2 linked regions of the Bdellovibrio bacteriovorus genome follow. The protein of the gene in region 1 interacts with the protein of each later gene in a pairwise test. Links are inferred from orthologs where the notes say so. Each region holds a gene or a part of one and is shown on either strand. Other genes may lie near its edges.

Region 1 (7,490 bases):
GGTTTGCTGCCATCAAAAGAATAAAGGGCCTGATGGGTCACCATCGTTCCGGCTTCAGCGTAGGCAAAGCCGCGATAGTCTGCGGAGGTCACCGCGAAAGTCCATCCTGCCGGCACCTGGAAATTCACCTTCAGTTCACAGTTCAGGCGAACGATCGGGCGGTGCATGGTGGACTCAGCGATAAAATTGTCCAGAAGTAAAGAGAAGGTCTGTGCATCCGGTGAAATTGTGGCGTTGTAAGTGCCCGCTGGACATCCCGAGCCCACGGCCTGGATGCTGTGAATGCGGATGCCTGGTGGCGTTTGGGCCAAGGCGGCTGGTGCCGATAACAATAAGGACATTCCAATTAATGATGTGATTCCCCGCCAGATCATAATGTTTCCCCCCAGAAACTGGTGACATCGGTCACCTGGGAATCCATATAGCAAGGGCCGGGCCAGCTTTATCGGTGGCAGCGTGGCTCCACCTCTGTCATGACGCACTAGCGATGCTGGTGTCGTTCTTCGCTCAGTTTTTGAATATGATTCAGCAGATCTGCTTTGCGCAGCGGTTTTACCAGATGCATGTTGCAGCCAACAGAAAGACTGCGATCGATCTCGTTTTTCAGAGCAAAGGCGGTCAGCGCCCAGATCGTGGCGGCCGGCAGTTTGTGATCCTTTTCCCATTTGCGAATTTTCTGGGTGGCGGTGAAGCCATCCATCACCGGCATCTGCATATCCATTAATATCAGATCAAACCGCTGCTTTTGCACCAGGTCCAGCGCCTGTTGGCCATTGGCGGCTTCTGTGATCCGGTGAGGCGTGTTTTTCAGATAAGCCTTGATCAACAGACGGTTGTCGTCGGTGTCATCAACAATAAGGATGGACAGGGGTTCCTGCGGGGTCTGTGAAGACGAAGCCGGGACAGTGGCCGTGACCTGAGCCAGCAATTCTTCCTGCACGTCACGCAGCCAGGGCAGATCCAGACTGAATGAAAAACGGCTTCCGCGATGCAGTTCACTTTCAATGGTGATATCGCCATTCATCATCTTAACCAGACGTTTTGAAATGGAAAGCCCCAGCCCGGTGCCGCCGAACTTGCGGGTGATGGTGGAATCAGCCTGGGTGAATGGCTGAAACAACTGCGGAATTTTTTCTCGCGGAATGCCAATGCCGGTGTCGCTGACGTGGAAGATCAGGTTGCCTTCCATATTAGTTTGGTTCTTCATCAGCTCGACCCGGATGAATCCTTCGTTGGTGAACTTTATGGAGTTGCTGATCAGATTGGAAAGAACCTGCCGGATGCGCGTCGGATCACCCATGAATATCCCGCGTGTGTCCTCGCTAAGGTAAACAGTCAGTTCCAGATTTTTTTCGCGGGCCTTCAGTTCAAACATTTCCGTGACGTCGGCGACCAGACTGTGCAGGTTGACTTCGGTTTTTTCCAAAGTCACCAGGCCCGCCTCAATTTTCGAAATATCCAGAATGTCGTTGATGATGCTTAAAAGATTGTGTCCGGCCTTTTTCGAAATATCGACATAGTGTTTCTGCTCTTCGTTCAGCGTGGATTCCTCAAGCAGGTCGGACATGCCGACAATCACATTCAGGGGGGTGCGGATTTCGTGGCTCATGTTGGCCAGGAATTCGGATTTGGTTTCAGAGGCTTTCTTAAGCTGAACATTGAGGTCGATCAGATGCTGGGTTTTCTCGTCCACGATTTCTTCCACCGTGATGATCCGGTTGGCGATGGTCAGCAGCAGGGCACAGATCAAAAACACAAAGACCAGGGACGTCAGCAGGAACACCGCCGCATTGAATGCCGATCCTTCCCGCAACGAGATGTCCTGCTGAACGGTGACTTCCCACTGTCGATCGCCGACCTCAAGATGCGAGCTCCATTTGAAGTCCGCATGAAACTCACCAGCCCGGTCGTTCAGGGTGTCGATCATTAATTCGCGGGCGGACGCCTGGGTGACGTCTTCAATCAAAACACGATAGCTCGGGTCATTCAGCACATCAGTCAGGTCGCGCAATATTCCGTCCAGACGCACGACCTCCAGCAGCACCCCTTCCGGTCGGCCGATGGCCATCATCAGATAGATCCCGCGGGAGGTGTGGTTGAATTCATTCAGTTCAACAGGGCTTGAGGTGATGATGCGTTTTTTCTCAAGCGCTTTTTTTAGCAGTGTGCTGCGCTCGGGATGATTTCCGAAATCATAGCCCAGCACCTGGCTGTTTTGGGAAACGGGTTCAATGTATTCAATCTGGAATTTTTCCGGCTGTTTTCGGTCATACGGAATCCAGGCCAGGGCCTGAACTTCGGGTCGGCGCGAATGCAGGGTGGTGGCAAAATCATGGAATTCCTGACGGGTCACCGTGGTAGAGCTGTCAAAGAAGCTTTTCAGGGACACCAGCATGTCGATGTTGCCGTTGAAGTCCTTTTCCAGAACATTGAAGGTGAATTCAGCCTTGCGGGTGAACTCGGCGGCCTGTTTCTCTTTCTCCGAGTGGGTCAGGTATTGAGAGGCGGAAAGAATCAGGGCAAAGGCCACGCACACCGGGACAAGAACTTTGGTGACAGACTTCAGCCAGTAACGGCGTGACTGGGTGGAGAACATCAGGGCCAGTGGCGCAAGGATCAGACCGCCTATGGAATCCCCGACGAACCAGTGAATCCAGTTCATTGAAATATTTTTGGGCGTCAGCACGTGGTTGAAATAAAGCAGTCCCACGCCCCAACTGGCACTGATCAGGGCCGCGACCGGTCCTGCTAAAAACAGAAACAGAATCACTTCGCGCTCAAGATAGAAGCGCTTTGGAAAACGGAGAAAACGTCGGATTAAAACGGCGGCGATGACCACCGACAGGGTGTTTCCGACAGAAATTCCCAGAGGCAGCAGCAGATTTGAAATAGTTTCCAGGTTGCGGGCATTGATCAGGAAGGCACCCACAAGAACGCCGGGCCAGCGGTTGATTCCAAAAAGCAACAACGCCGCGATACTGATACCAAATGGGGGCCAAACCAATGACGCATAACCCGGGGGTAACGCTAGCAAAAGCCCCAGCCGTCCTGTCAGATAATACAGAACAAAAATAAGAAAGGTTTGAAAAGCCCAGGTCTTAAGAAGCCGTTGGAACATGAGTCCATTTTATCGGTGTTCCAGAGGGGAAACAATCTATACCTATTTACCCTCTACCAAATGCCTTTTTGTACTGTTGTCAAAAGCATGTTATGAATAGGCCACGGTTAGGAGAATTCCATGTCAAACATCGCGGGGGTGTGCGTGAGCCCCGACAAAGAAACACAAAAGTACGTATTCAACCACACGATGCTTAGAATCAAAGATCCTAAAGCCTCCCTGGATTTTTACACCCGCATTTTGGGGATGAAGCTGGTGCGCAAACTGGATTTTGCCGAGTGGAAGTTTTCTTTGTTCTTTTTGGCCTATGTGCCGGAAGGAACGGATGTCCCTGCCGAGAACGAAGCCAATGCCCGCTATGCCTTTGGTCGGGAAGCAGTTCTGGAGCTGACCCACAACTGGGGCACCGAAGAGCAAGAGACCACTCCCTACCATAACGGCAATACCGAACCTCGCGGTTTTGGTCATATCTGTATTTCAGTCCCGGACATTCAGCAGGCCTGTGCCCGTTTTGAATCCCTGGGTGTGACCTTTCAAAAACGTCTGGGCGAGGGCGGCATGAAAAACATCGCTTTTATCAAAGATCCGGATCAATATTGGATTGAGGTGGTTCAACCGGGTCTTTTGTAAAAACATGCGCAGTCGTTGGCAAACTTTAAGAAAATGGATCCTGAAAGCAGTGCTGCTCTTTTTCGTGAGCAGTCTGGGATTCGTTTTACTTTATCGCTTCGTTCCGGTGCCGCTGACACCTTTGATGGTGATTCGCTCGGTCAGTTCGTTGTGGGGTGAAGAGTTTGTCGGCATTCACAAGGACTGGGTGCCGCTGGAAGAGATTTCCCCATCCGTGCAAAAAGCCGTTCTGAAGGCCGAGGACTATCGCTTCTTTGAGCACAATGGTTTTGACTTTGACGCCATTGAAAAGGCGATGAAGTACAACAAGACCCATAAACGAAAAAAAGGCGCCAGCACCATCACCCAGCAAACGGCCAAGAATGTGTTCTTGTGGCCCCAGCGCGACTGGGTTCGCAAAGGGCTTGAAGCCTATTTCACCATTTTGATTGAATTCACCTGGCCCAAAGAGCGCATCATGGAAGTTTACCTGAATGTGATCGAACTGGGTCCTGGAGTTTACGGGGTCGAGGCGGCTTCGCAGAAGTACTTCAAACGCAGCGCCCGCAATATCAATCCTTATCAGGCGTCGTTGATCGCTGCCGTTTTGCCAAATCCGCGGCGCTTCCGTATTGACCGGCCTTCCAACTATGTTGTCGGCCGTCAGCGCCGTATTCTGAATCGCGTGGCTCCGGCCATTCCCAAAGCCGCCGATGCTTCTGTTCTGGACTTCCTGGATCTGAAGTTTGACAGCGAAGAAGATGAGTCCGCCAACTAAAATCCAGCGTTGAAGGACAGATTGCCTTCCTCCGCCGAATCCCCAAAGCTTTCATTAAGTCACGAGGGGATTTATGCACCATTTTGTCTGGTTTGTGCTTTTGCTGCTGACGTCGGGACTGGTTTCCTGCGGGGCGATTTCCTCTGGGGACAGCTCGGGGCAAAAAGATCCCGACACCAATCCGCAAAAGCCCGTGGATCCGCAGGAACTGCATTATCCCAATGTGGATGCGGAAGTCTTTTCGGTCAGTTGCTATCGCTGTCACAGTCATCTGTTTGGAGTCACACGGGGCGGGGTTGCTTTGGATTCCTATGCAGAGGCCAGCTTCAACGCCGCAAGAATCTATCAGGCGGCCATCGTGGAAAAACGCATGCCTCTGGGAGGCATGCTGACTGTGCGTCAGTATGAACTGCTGAAGGCGTGGCTGGAATCCGGTGCCCCGGCCTTTGAACTCGAGGTTGCGCCCGTGACCCTGCAGGAATAGAATTTTCCCATGAGTTCAAAAAAGAAAAAAGCGCAGATGGTGAAGGCAATCAACGAGCGGGGCTGTCTGCTGGTGTATCCTTTGGAAAACCGCAAAGAGCCGGCAAGCCTGTGGTCTGAACTTTATCCGCGCACCAAAATGCGCTGGGAGTGGGATCAGGAGGGCGACAACCGCGTGGCTGAAATGTGGGTGCTGCGCGAAGAGCTGTCACGCAGTGAGGAAGTCATCTATGCCAAGTGGTTCCGCAACCGCGCGACCTTTTTTTCAAAGGAAGTGTTCGTAAATCTGCTGGCCTATCTGGGCAGTTCTCAGGGGCGCCTTCAACTGCCGCGTTCCAGTCAGGAAGCGTTGGATAGTTTTCTGCTGGATTCCCCGCAGTCCACCAAAGTGATCAAGGAAAATCTGGGCTGGCAGGGAAAGCTGATGGAAAGCCACTACAACCGGGCGATGAAGCCCCTGTGGAATTATCTGCTTCTGGTGGGTTATGGTGAAGTGCAGGATTCCAGTTTTCCCTCCCTGAACATGGCCGCTTCCCAGAATCTTTTCGAAGACCTCTGGCTTCAGTCTCAAAACCTCAGTCCCGAAAAGGCCGAGGCCTTTCTGGAAAACAAACTGGGCTCTGACAATCCGTTTTTCAAGTACGCACAGAAGATGGCGAAAAGCAGCGCGCAGCTTTAGTCTGCTGCCTTTTGCCAGCGCTGTATTTATTCAAAGCCGCGAAGGTGCTTTTGCCTCGGCATTAAATTCAGGAAAAAGTGAAGTCTATGCCAAGACATCACTTCATCCTTCTTTTGATTGCGGTTCTTTTCATTCACCCCACCCAGGCCAGGGCCGCGCCGGATGTGCAGTTTCAGACGGAATGTCAGGACGGGCAGGACCGAATCAGTCTGTCCTTCGTGGGTGATATTCTGGTGCATGAGGCTTTGTACCGTGCTGTAGTCAGCGGCACGCAGCACTTTAGCCAAATCTGGCGAAGGACCGATGCGCTGATGACCAAAGCACATTTTTCTGTGGGCAATCTGGAGGGACCGGCTGCATTGGGGGTCGATAAGCGAGGCAAGGACCACGGCGACGTCGGCTTTATCTATGATGAGGTGGTGTATTCGGGCTCTAATTTTTCCTTCAACTATCATCCGCGTATTTTGTCGGATCTGTATCGCTCGGGTTATGATCTTTTGACCGTGGCCAATAATCACTCTTTGGATCGCAGTTGGCTGGGGATTGACAAGACCATTCGCGCGGCACGCAATGTGGGGATTCCCACTGTGGGCATTCGTCTGTCATCAGAACGCAGCGGGGCCTTCCATCACATTGCCACCATTGGGGGCTTCCGGGTGGCCTTCCTAGGCTGCACGGAAATGAGCAACGGACACAACGACAGCAGGGATCAGGTGCTGTTTTGTTATAAGAACCCCGACAAGATGGTGGAGCTGATTAAAAGCATCACTGCGGATTCCAGTGTCGATGCGCTGATTTTGCTGCCGCACTGGGGGCAGGAATACAAACATTCTCCTGATTCTCGGCAGAAGGCTTTTGCAAAACGCTATCTGGAGGCCGGGGTGACGGCAATCATCGGCTCGCACCCCCATGTGCTGCAACCGTGGGAAAAGTATGTCACCAAGGACGGGCGCGAAACACTTGTGGCCTATTCACTGGGGAACTTCGTGGCGGGGCAGGCGGGCTTGGCGCGAAAGACCGGTCTGGTGGTTTATCTGGGGCTGGCCCGCAGCGCCGGCCGGGTGAAAGTCTTTGGCGCTTCTTACACGCCAACTTATCGTGAAGGTGCAGAGGTTTATCCAGTCACCAAAAATCAGGCGGTGTTCGATCATGTTGCCAGTATGTACGGCAAAGAACGCCGGCTTGATGCCGCCGGGGACCTGATGAGTCATCTGTGCACGAAAAGTGAATGATTTGCTCGGGCCCCGGAGTTACACTGGGGCCATGAGCGACAAAGACAAATTTCCTGTGACCCTGGCTATTCGTGAACTGCAAAAACATCAGGTGCAGTACACCGGACATCTTTTTCCCTATGAAGAAAAAGGCGGCACGTCTCATTCCTCAAAAGAACTGGGAGTTCCTGAACATCACGTGATCAAAACCCTGATCATGGAAAATGAAAAAAAGGAACCCCTGGTGGTTTTGATGCACGGGGATTTGCAGGTCTCAACAAAACAACTGGCGCGTGAGCTGGGTGTGAAAACGATTTCTCCGTGCAAGCCTGAAGTGGCGGATCGCCATTCAGGTTATCAGGTCGGCGGAACATCTCCGTTTGGAACCAAACGCGAGATGCCTGTGTACATGGAAAAAACCATTCTGGATCTGGATCTTATTTATATCAATGGCGGCAAGCGTGGATTCCTGGTTTCTTTGAAACCGCAGGAAGTCCAAAGGCTTTTACAACCAACTTTGGTTCACGTCGGTGTTAAAGCTTCTTGATTACCGTCTGCAATAAATAGATATTTTTTGTTTGTTTACATCTTCAAGATTCTCAAGATTGTCTT
Region 2 (5,745 bases), 360 kb from region 1 along the record:
AATATTTTCCGTGAGTCCGAGGATTTAGGCCGCACGGTGACTAAGAAAGTAATTGTTCCCACTCAGGAAGAGTGTGACAGAAATTCTCGCTCACGCTCTGCGAAGCTGAGAATATTCGAGAGGAGTGCTCAGGATGAGCTCACAAAACTTTAAGCAGCTAAAACCTTTCTTCAGTATTCTTATTGTCATCTTTACTTTGTTTTCAATCGTGTTCCTGCAGATGGAAGAACGCCGTATGGGTTACAGCGTTCTGAAGCTGACCCGTGAACACAAAAAAGTCTGGGAAGAAAAACGCACCAAGGAAATCTCTTTGGCAAAAATCACTCGTCCCCAGCTTTTGGATTCCGTGGCTCAGCAAAAATTCACTCTTAAAAAGGTTCAGGCCAATCAGATCATTCATCTGACCGGCCCGCTGGCTTCTGAGATGAACACTGTGGCTGAAAAAGGCATCGCAAAAAAGGATCTGTAAGTTGAAATCACGTATTGTTGTCATCTTCGTCGGAATTCTAGTGTTGTGGTCCGCTTTGGCGATGCGCGCAGCCTATCTTCAATTTCTTCCCAACGACCGCTTGAATGCTTTGCAAAACCGTCAATTCCAAACGAAGGTTTCTTTGCCCGCGCGCCGTGGGGCGATTGTCGACAGCAATGGCCGTGACCTTGCCATGTCGGCGGCGGCTTACTCTTTGTATGCCGATCCAAAGCTTTTGGAAAACCGCAAACAGGTGGCGAGGAAGCTGGCAAAGGTTCTGAATCAATCGCCTGAATCCGTTTACGCAAAGATCAAGGACGGCAACCGCCGCTTCGTTTGGATTCAGCGCATGCTGGAACAAGACAAAGCTGACGAAATCAAATCCTGGGACATCCGCGGTCTTTCCTTTGTGGAAGAATGGCGCCGTGTTTATCCAAATGAAACTTTGCTGGCACAAACCCTGGGTTTCCTGGGCAGTGAAGGGCAGGGACTTGAAGGTCTTGAGCTGGGTTACAACCAGGCTCTGACCGGGAATAAAAAGAAAGTTCTGGTAAAGCGTGATGCTCGTGGCCGCCCGCTGATCAACGACGGTTTGATGTTCATTGAAAATCCGGAAGGGACTGAGCTGAAGCTGACTGTGGATTCTGATTTGCAGTACCGCCTTGAAAGTGAACTGGCGAACGCGGTTTCCCAGTTTGAAGCGGATCATGCAGTGGGTGTGATTCTGGATGCGAAGACTTCCAAAATTCTGGCGTTGGCATCTGCCCCGACATTTGATGTGAACAAAGCTGCCAAGGCGCCGTCTGAATATCGCCGTAATAAAATCGTCACCGACGCATTTGAGCCCGGGTCCACGATGAAAGCTTTTGTGATCGCCGCAGCTTTGCGTGATGGTCTGATTCAGCCCAACACCAAGTTCTATTGTGAAAAAGGCAGCTTCAGAGTCGGCGACCGCATCATCAAAGAAGCCGAAACCAGAGAGAAGTTCGAGGACCTGACTGTTTCTGAGATCCTGGCAGTGTCTTCCAACGTCGGTACCACCAAGATCGCTTTCAAAATGGGTCAAGAGCGTTTGCGCCAGGGCCTGCTTGATTTCGGATTCGGTCAGCGCTTGGGTGTGGATCTGCCGGGTGAAGCCCGCGGAATGGTGCAGGGGCTTCCTTGGAGACAGCATTTGCTTTCCAATATCTCTTTCGGTCACGGGATTTCCACGACACCGTTGCAGATTGCCAATGCCTTTGCGGCGATTGCCAACGGTGGTGTTCTGAATACTCCGTACATTGTACAAAGCATGCGTGATGCGGAAACCGGCGAGCTGGTTGAAGTTCAGCCAAAACCCATCCGCCGCATTCTTTCCCCCGAACAAGCCGCACAAATGCGCGCGATGTTGGTGGGAGTGACCACCAAAGGTGGTACTGGTGGTAACGCCCGCGTCGATGGTTTCATGGTGGCGGGTAAAACCGGGACAGCTCAAAAAGTAAATCCGAACGGGCGTGGCTACCTGCGTGGCGCCTATATCTCCAGCTTTGGCGGATTCATCCCAGCCAACGATCCGAAGTTCGTGATCTATGTGGCGGTGGATTCCCCGCGCAAATCCTATTACGCGGCCACAGTGGCAGCTCCAGTGTTTTCTCGAATTGCCTCTTATGCTGTTCGCAAAGAAGGCATTGCTCCATTGCAGTTGGCTGAAGAATCCACAGTGAATCCAAAAGTTCGCCGAGTGGCTTCTGAACCAAAAGCCGTCAAGAAAGCCGAAGCTCCAAGAGCGATCCTGACTGCGACTGAACTGGATAAGGTCACGAACGTTGAAACCGGTGACACCGTTCCCAACCTGATGAATCTGACCACGCGCGAAGTTCTTCGCAAAGTCAGCGGTCAGGATCTGAAAGTGAAATTCGTAGGGCAGGGCACCGTCAGCGAAGTCTTCCCAACCGCCGGCTCCCAAGTCCCCGAAAGCAAAGAAATCACCGTCATCATGAAATAGCCAAAAGGTACCTGCTTACTTTTGCAGAAGCATTGCGCCAGATGCGCCGCTTCGGAAAAAGTAAGCAGGTACCTTTTTTACCAGAGGTTTTCCTCTTTGAGCAGATTGATGGTCAGTTGTTTGGCGAGGCGGCTGCCGAATTCGGCGTTTTCCACGTCCACGGTGTCGATGTAGTTTGTTGCAAAAACATACTGGCGATCAGGTGTTTTGATGAATCCCACGAACCAGCCGATGCGGCGTTTTTGAGCTTCATCCGTATAGCCCGATCCGGTTTTTCCGCTGAACTCATAACCCTTCGGGGTCTTTTCCAGGAACATGATTTTCTTGGTCAGTTCCTGCGAGCGTTTGGTCGCCGGCAATTTATCGTACAAAAGTTTTTTCAGGAAGTCGGTCTGTTCAAATCCTGAAATGCGCAAAGAGAAGCCTTTTTCATCCGGGGTGAAAGAGGCTGGCGTCAGCCACGCGGTTTTGATGCCGCCGGAAATATCCTGATTGCCGTAATCAAACTTGCGCAGATACGTTTGCAGCTTTTGAAAACCCATCTTGCCGGTCAATACCTGGGAATACCACACAGTGGAGTTTTTCATCCATGAAGCGGCCGTCTGATCTTTGTTCCACTCGGGGATGGAGTGCTTTTTGCCGTTCCATTTGAATTTCGTGCTTTCATTTTTCAGAATGCCGGAATCAAAGCCCATCACTGCCAAGGGAACCTTGAAAGTCGAACACGCCGGACGCTGCACCTGACAGTTTTCCTCATTGATGGATTTCTGAATCTGGCCGGTTTGGGCATCAATCAGCAAAAAACAGACGGCCTTGTCCGGGTAAGGATCCGCTGCGACTGGCGCGGCTTCCTTGGCTGGAGCCTCTTTCGGGGCAGGGGAGGAACAACCCAGCAGCAGGGCAGGAATCGTTAGAAATGAGAGTGCCTTCATAAAAACTCCTTCGGATTTATAGGTTCGCATAAATTGCGGGGCAGGTCTTGCAAAATTTTTCCGACTGGAATTCGGAAACCACCGGGAACTTCCGAAGGATTCAGGGCACTTAGGGCCTCGCCTTGTTCTTGCTGCCTGTTTGCGCGGCAGCACAAGAAGCCGTGCAATCTTGTTGAAATCAAGGGGTGTTTGAATGAAAGTGTCGTTTATGGAAATCGCCGTCCGTCCGCAGGAAAACCAGCTCAAAAAATACTTCAATCTTTCCGGTTTCCGACGCGGGCAAAAAGAGATCATCGATTCGGTGATGGGCGGCCGGGATGTTCTGGCCGTTCTGCCGACCGGTGGTGGCAAATCCCTGTGCTATCAGTATCCGGCGGTTGCCACACAAAAGCTTGTCATCGTTATTTCCCCGCTGATTGCTTTGATGAAGGATCAGGTGGCTTCTTTGCGCCGTTATGGCATTCCGGCGGGCGCCCTGCACTCCGGACAAAGTGATGACGACAAACGTGAGGTCTTCGCCGACATCAACAAGGGCGGCGCCTTCGTGTTGTATCTTTCCCCGGAGCGCGCTCAGAAAGAGGGCTTCCATCGCTGGGTGCAAAACCGTCAGGTCGGCCTTTTTGCGATTGATGAAGCTCACTGCGTGTCCCAGTGGGGGCATGACTTCCGTGAAGAATATGCGCAGCTCAATGTTTTGAAAAAGCTGTGCCCGGATGTTCCCGTGCTGGCACTGACCGCGTCGGCGACACCGACCGTCTTGGATGATATTTCCAAGCATCTGAAGCTGCAAAAGCCCGAGCGCATGGTTCACGGATTCTACCGTTCCAACCTGTACTATCAAGTGGAGCTGTGTGAAGACGAAGACGCCAAGCTTCTGCTGCTGCTTCAAAGTATCAAACAAACCCCTCAAGGGCGCATTATCGTTTACTGTGGGACTCGCAAGGTCACTGAAAGCATTGCGGCTTTCCTGCAAAAGAAGTTCGGTAAAACTGTGGGCTACTATCATGCCGGTCTGACTTCCGAAACTCGCACCAGCACCCAGGAAGCTTACGCCAAAGGGGAGCTGCGCATTCTGGTGGCGACCAATGCCTTCGGTATGGGTATCGATCAGCCGGATGTGCGTCTGGTGGTGCATTTCCAGATTCCTGCCAATATCGATGCTCTTTATCAGGAAATGGGACGTGCGGGCCGTGACGGCGAGCATTCGACCTGCCTGACTTTGTATTCGAAGAAAGACAAGGGTCTTCAGTCCTTCTTCATTCACAGCTCGGAAGCACCGGATGAAATCAAAGACGCGCGCTGGAGAAATCTGGACGCCCTGGTGAACTATTCCGAAGGTGGAGAGTGTCGTCACGCCGAGATTCTTACTTACTACAAAGACTCCCAGCGCATCGAGCGCTGTGGGCACTGTGACAGTTGTGATCCGAAATCAAGTCGTCGCATCCAGAAGTCTGTGACTCCGCTGGCGAAGATGGATCAGGTTGTCACCAAACTGAAAAAGGCCTCCAGCAAATCCAAAAAAATCACCAACACCGACGATATCGTGCTGGATGAGATTCAGGAAAAACGTATGGAGCTTCTGAAGCGCTGGAGACGTGAAAAGGCGAAAGAGCTGGATGTGCCAGCCTTCGTGGTCTTCGGTGATTTGACCCTGCGCCAACTGGCGGTGAAAAACCCACGCACTCTTGATGAGATGAAAAACATCTATGGCATCGGGGATTCCAAGCTGGAAAAGTTCGGATGGGATATTCTGGCGGAACTGGGTGATCCTACACGCCGCCTTTAGTGGCGGCTAAAGCCCCTTATCAGCTTCAAACTGAGTCAGAACCACATCCTGGCTTGTAATGCCGATATAGGTCGGCGAAATCATCCAGGAACCGCTGTTGAAATACCTTCCTTGGGGCAGATCAATGGTGCCGGGATGGTGAGTGTGACCAAAGATGATGGCATCAAAGCCGCGGGAGCAGATTTCTTCAGCCGCGATCACAAAGTCCGGATGTTCCCCGGGCAGGCATGGAACTTCGCTGCTGCCGCGGAAGCGCCGGCGCAGACGGGACTTTATTTCTTCAAACTTAATCCAGGCTTTATAAATTCGCGGGCTGACCATCAGGGCAAAACCACCCAGCCAGGTCAGGAACTCATACAGATCGGGGCGTTTCACAAAGAACGGGTCGTACAAGTGGCCGTGCTCGATGCGAATGCGCTGCTTGCCACACTGAACATTTAAAAATGGCGCCAGGGTTAACGGGCCCCAGTCCTCCAGAAAGTTTTCAAGGACGATGTCGTGGTTTCCGACGACGTAAAACACGCGATTTCCAGCTTTGGTGATGGCTTTGACGGCGCGAAACACCTCGGGCACA

Evidence for each region.
Region 2: the proteins of mtgA (region 1) and B9G79_RS03290 interact in binary tests that used the Escherichia coli proteins (3 or more experiments, as listed by UniProt). The link is inferred for Bdellovibrio bacteriovorus from one-to-one orthologs.

What each region holds. Positions count from the first base shown.
Region 1 is NZ_CP020946.1:1,017,627-1,025,116, forward strand. Bases 2,772-5,628 are described here. They hold mtgA (monofunctional biosynthetic peptidoglycan transglycosylase), read left to right. Parts: upstream 2,772-3,752; coding sequence 3,753-4,505; downstream 4,506-5,628. Other genes in these bases: B9G79_RS04985 (ATP-binding protein), read right to left, coding at 2,772-3,034; gloA (lactoylglutathione lyase), read left to right, coding at 3,239-3,748; B9G79_RS05000 (hypothetical protein), read left to right, coding at 4,579-4,989; B9G79_RS05005 (AlkZ-related protein), read left to right, coding at 4,999-5,628. In the rest of the region: B9G79_RS04980 (DUF4360 domain-containing protein), read right to left, coding at 1-341; more of B9G79_RS04985, read right to left, coding at 482-2,771; more of B9G79_RS05005, read left to right, coding at 5,629-5,667; B9G79_RS05010 (CapA family protein), read left to right, coding at 5,754-6,899; ybaK (Cys-tRNA(Pro) deacylase), read left to right, coding at 6,931-7,425. UniProt on the Escherichia coli protein: Peptidoglycan polymerase that catalyzes glycan chain elongation from lipid-linked precursors. May play a role in peptidoglycan assembly during cell division in collaboration with other cell division proteins.
Region 2 is NZ_CP020946.1:656,387-662,131, forward strand. What follows is about bases 1-2,961. They hold B9G79_RS03290 (penicillin-binding transpeptidase domain-containing protein), read left to right. Parts: upstream 1-470; coding sequence 471-2,453; downstream 2,454-2,961. Other genes in these bases: rsmH (16S rRNA (cytosine(1402)-N(4))-methyltransferase RsmH), read left to right, coding at 1-153; B9G79_RS03285 (hypothetical protein), read left to right, coding at 134-469; B9G79_RS03295 (penicillin-binding transpeptidase domain-containing protein), read right to left, coding at 2,531-2,961. In the rest of the region: more of B9G79_RS03295, read right to left, coding at 2,962-3,385; B9G79_RS03300 (RecQ family ATP-dependent DNA helicase), read left to right, coding at 3,579-5,171; B9G79_RS03305 (UDP-2,3-diacylglucosamine diphosphatase), read right to left, coding at 5,178-5,745. UniProt on the Escherichia coli protein: Essential cell division protein that catalyzes cross-linking of the peptidoglycan cell wall at the division septum. Required for localization of FtsN.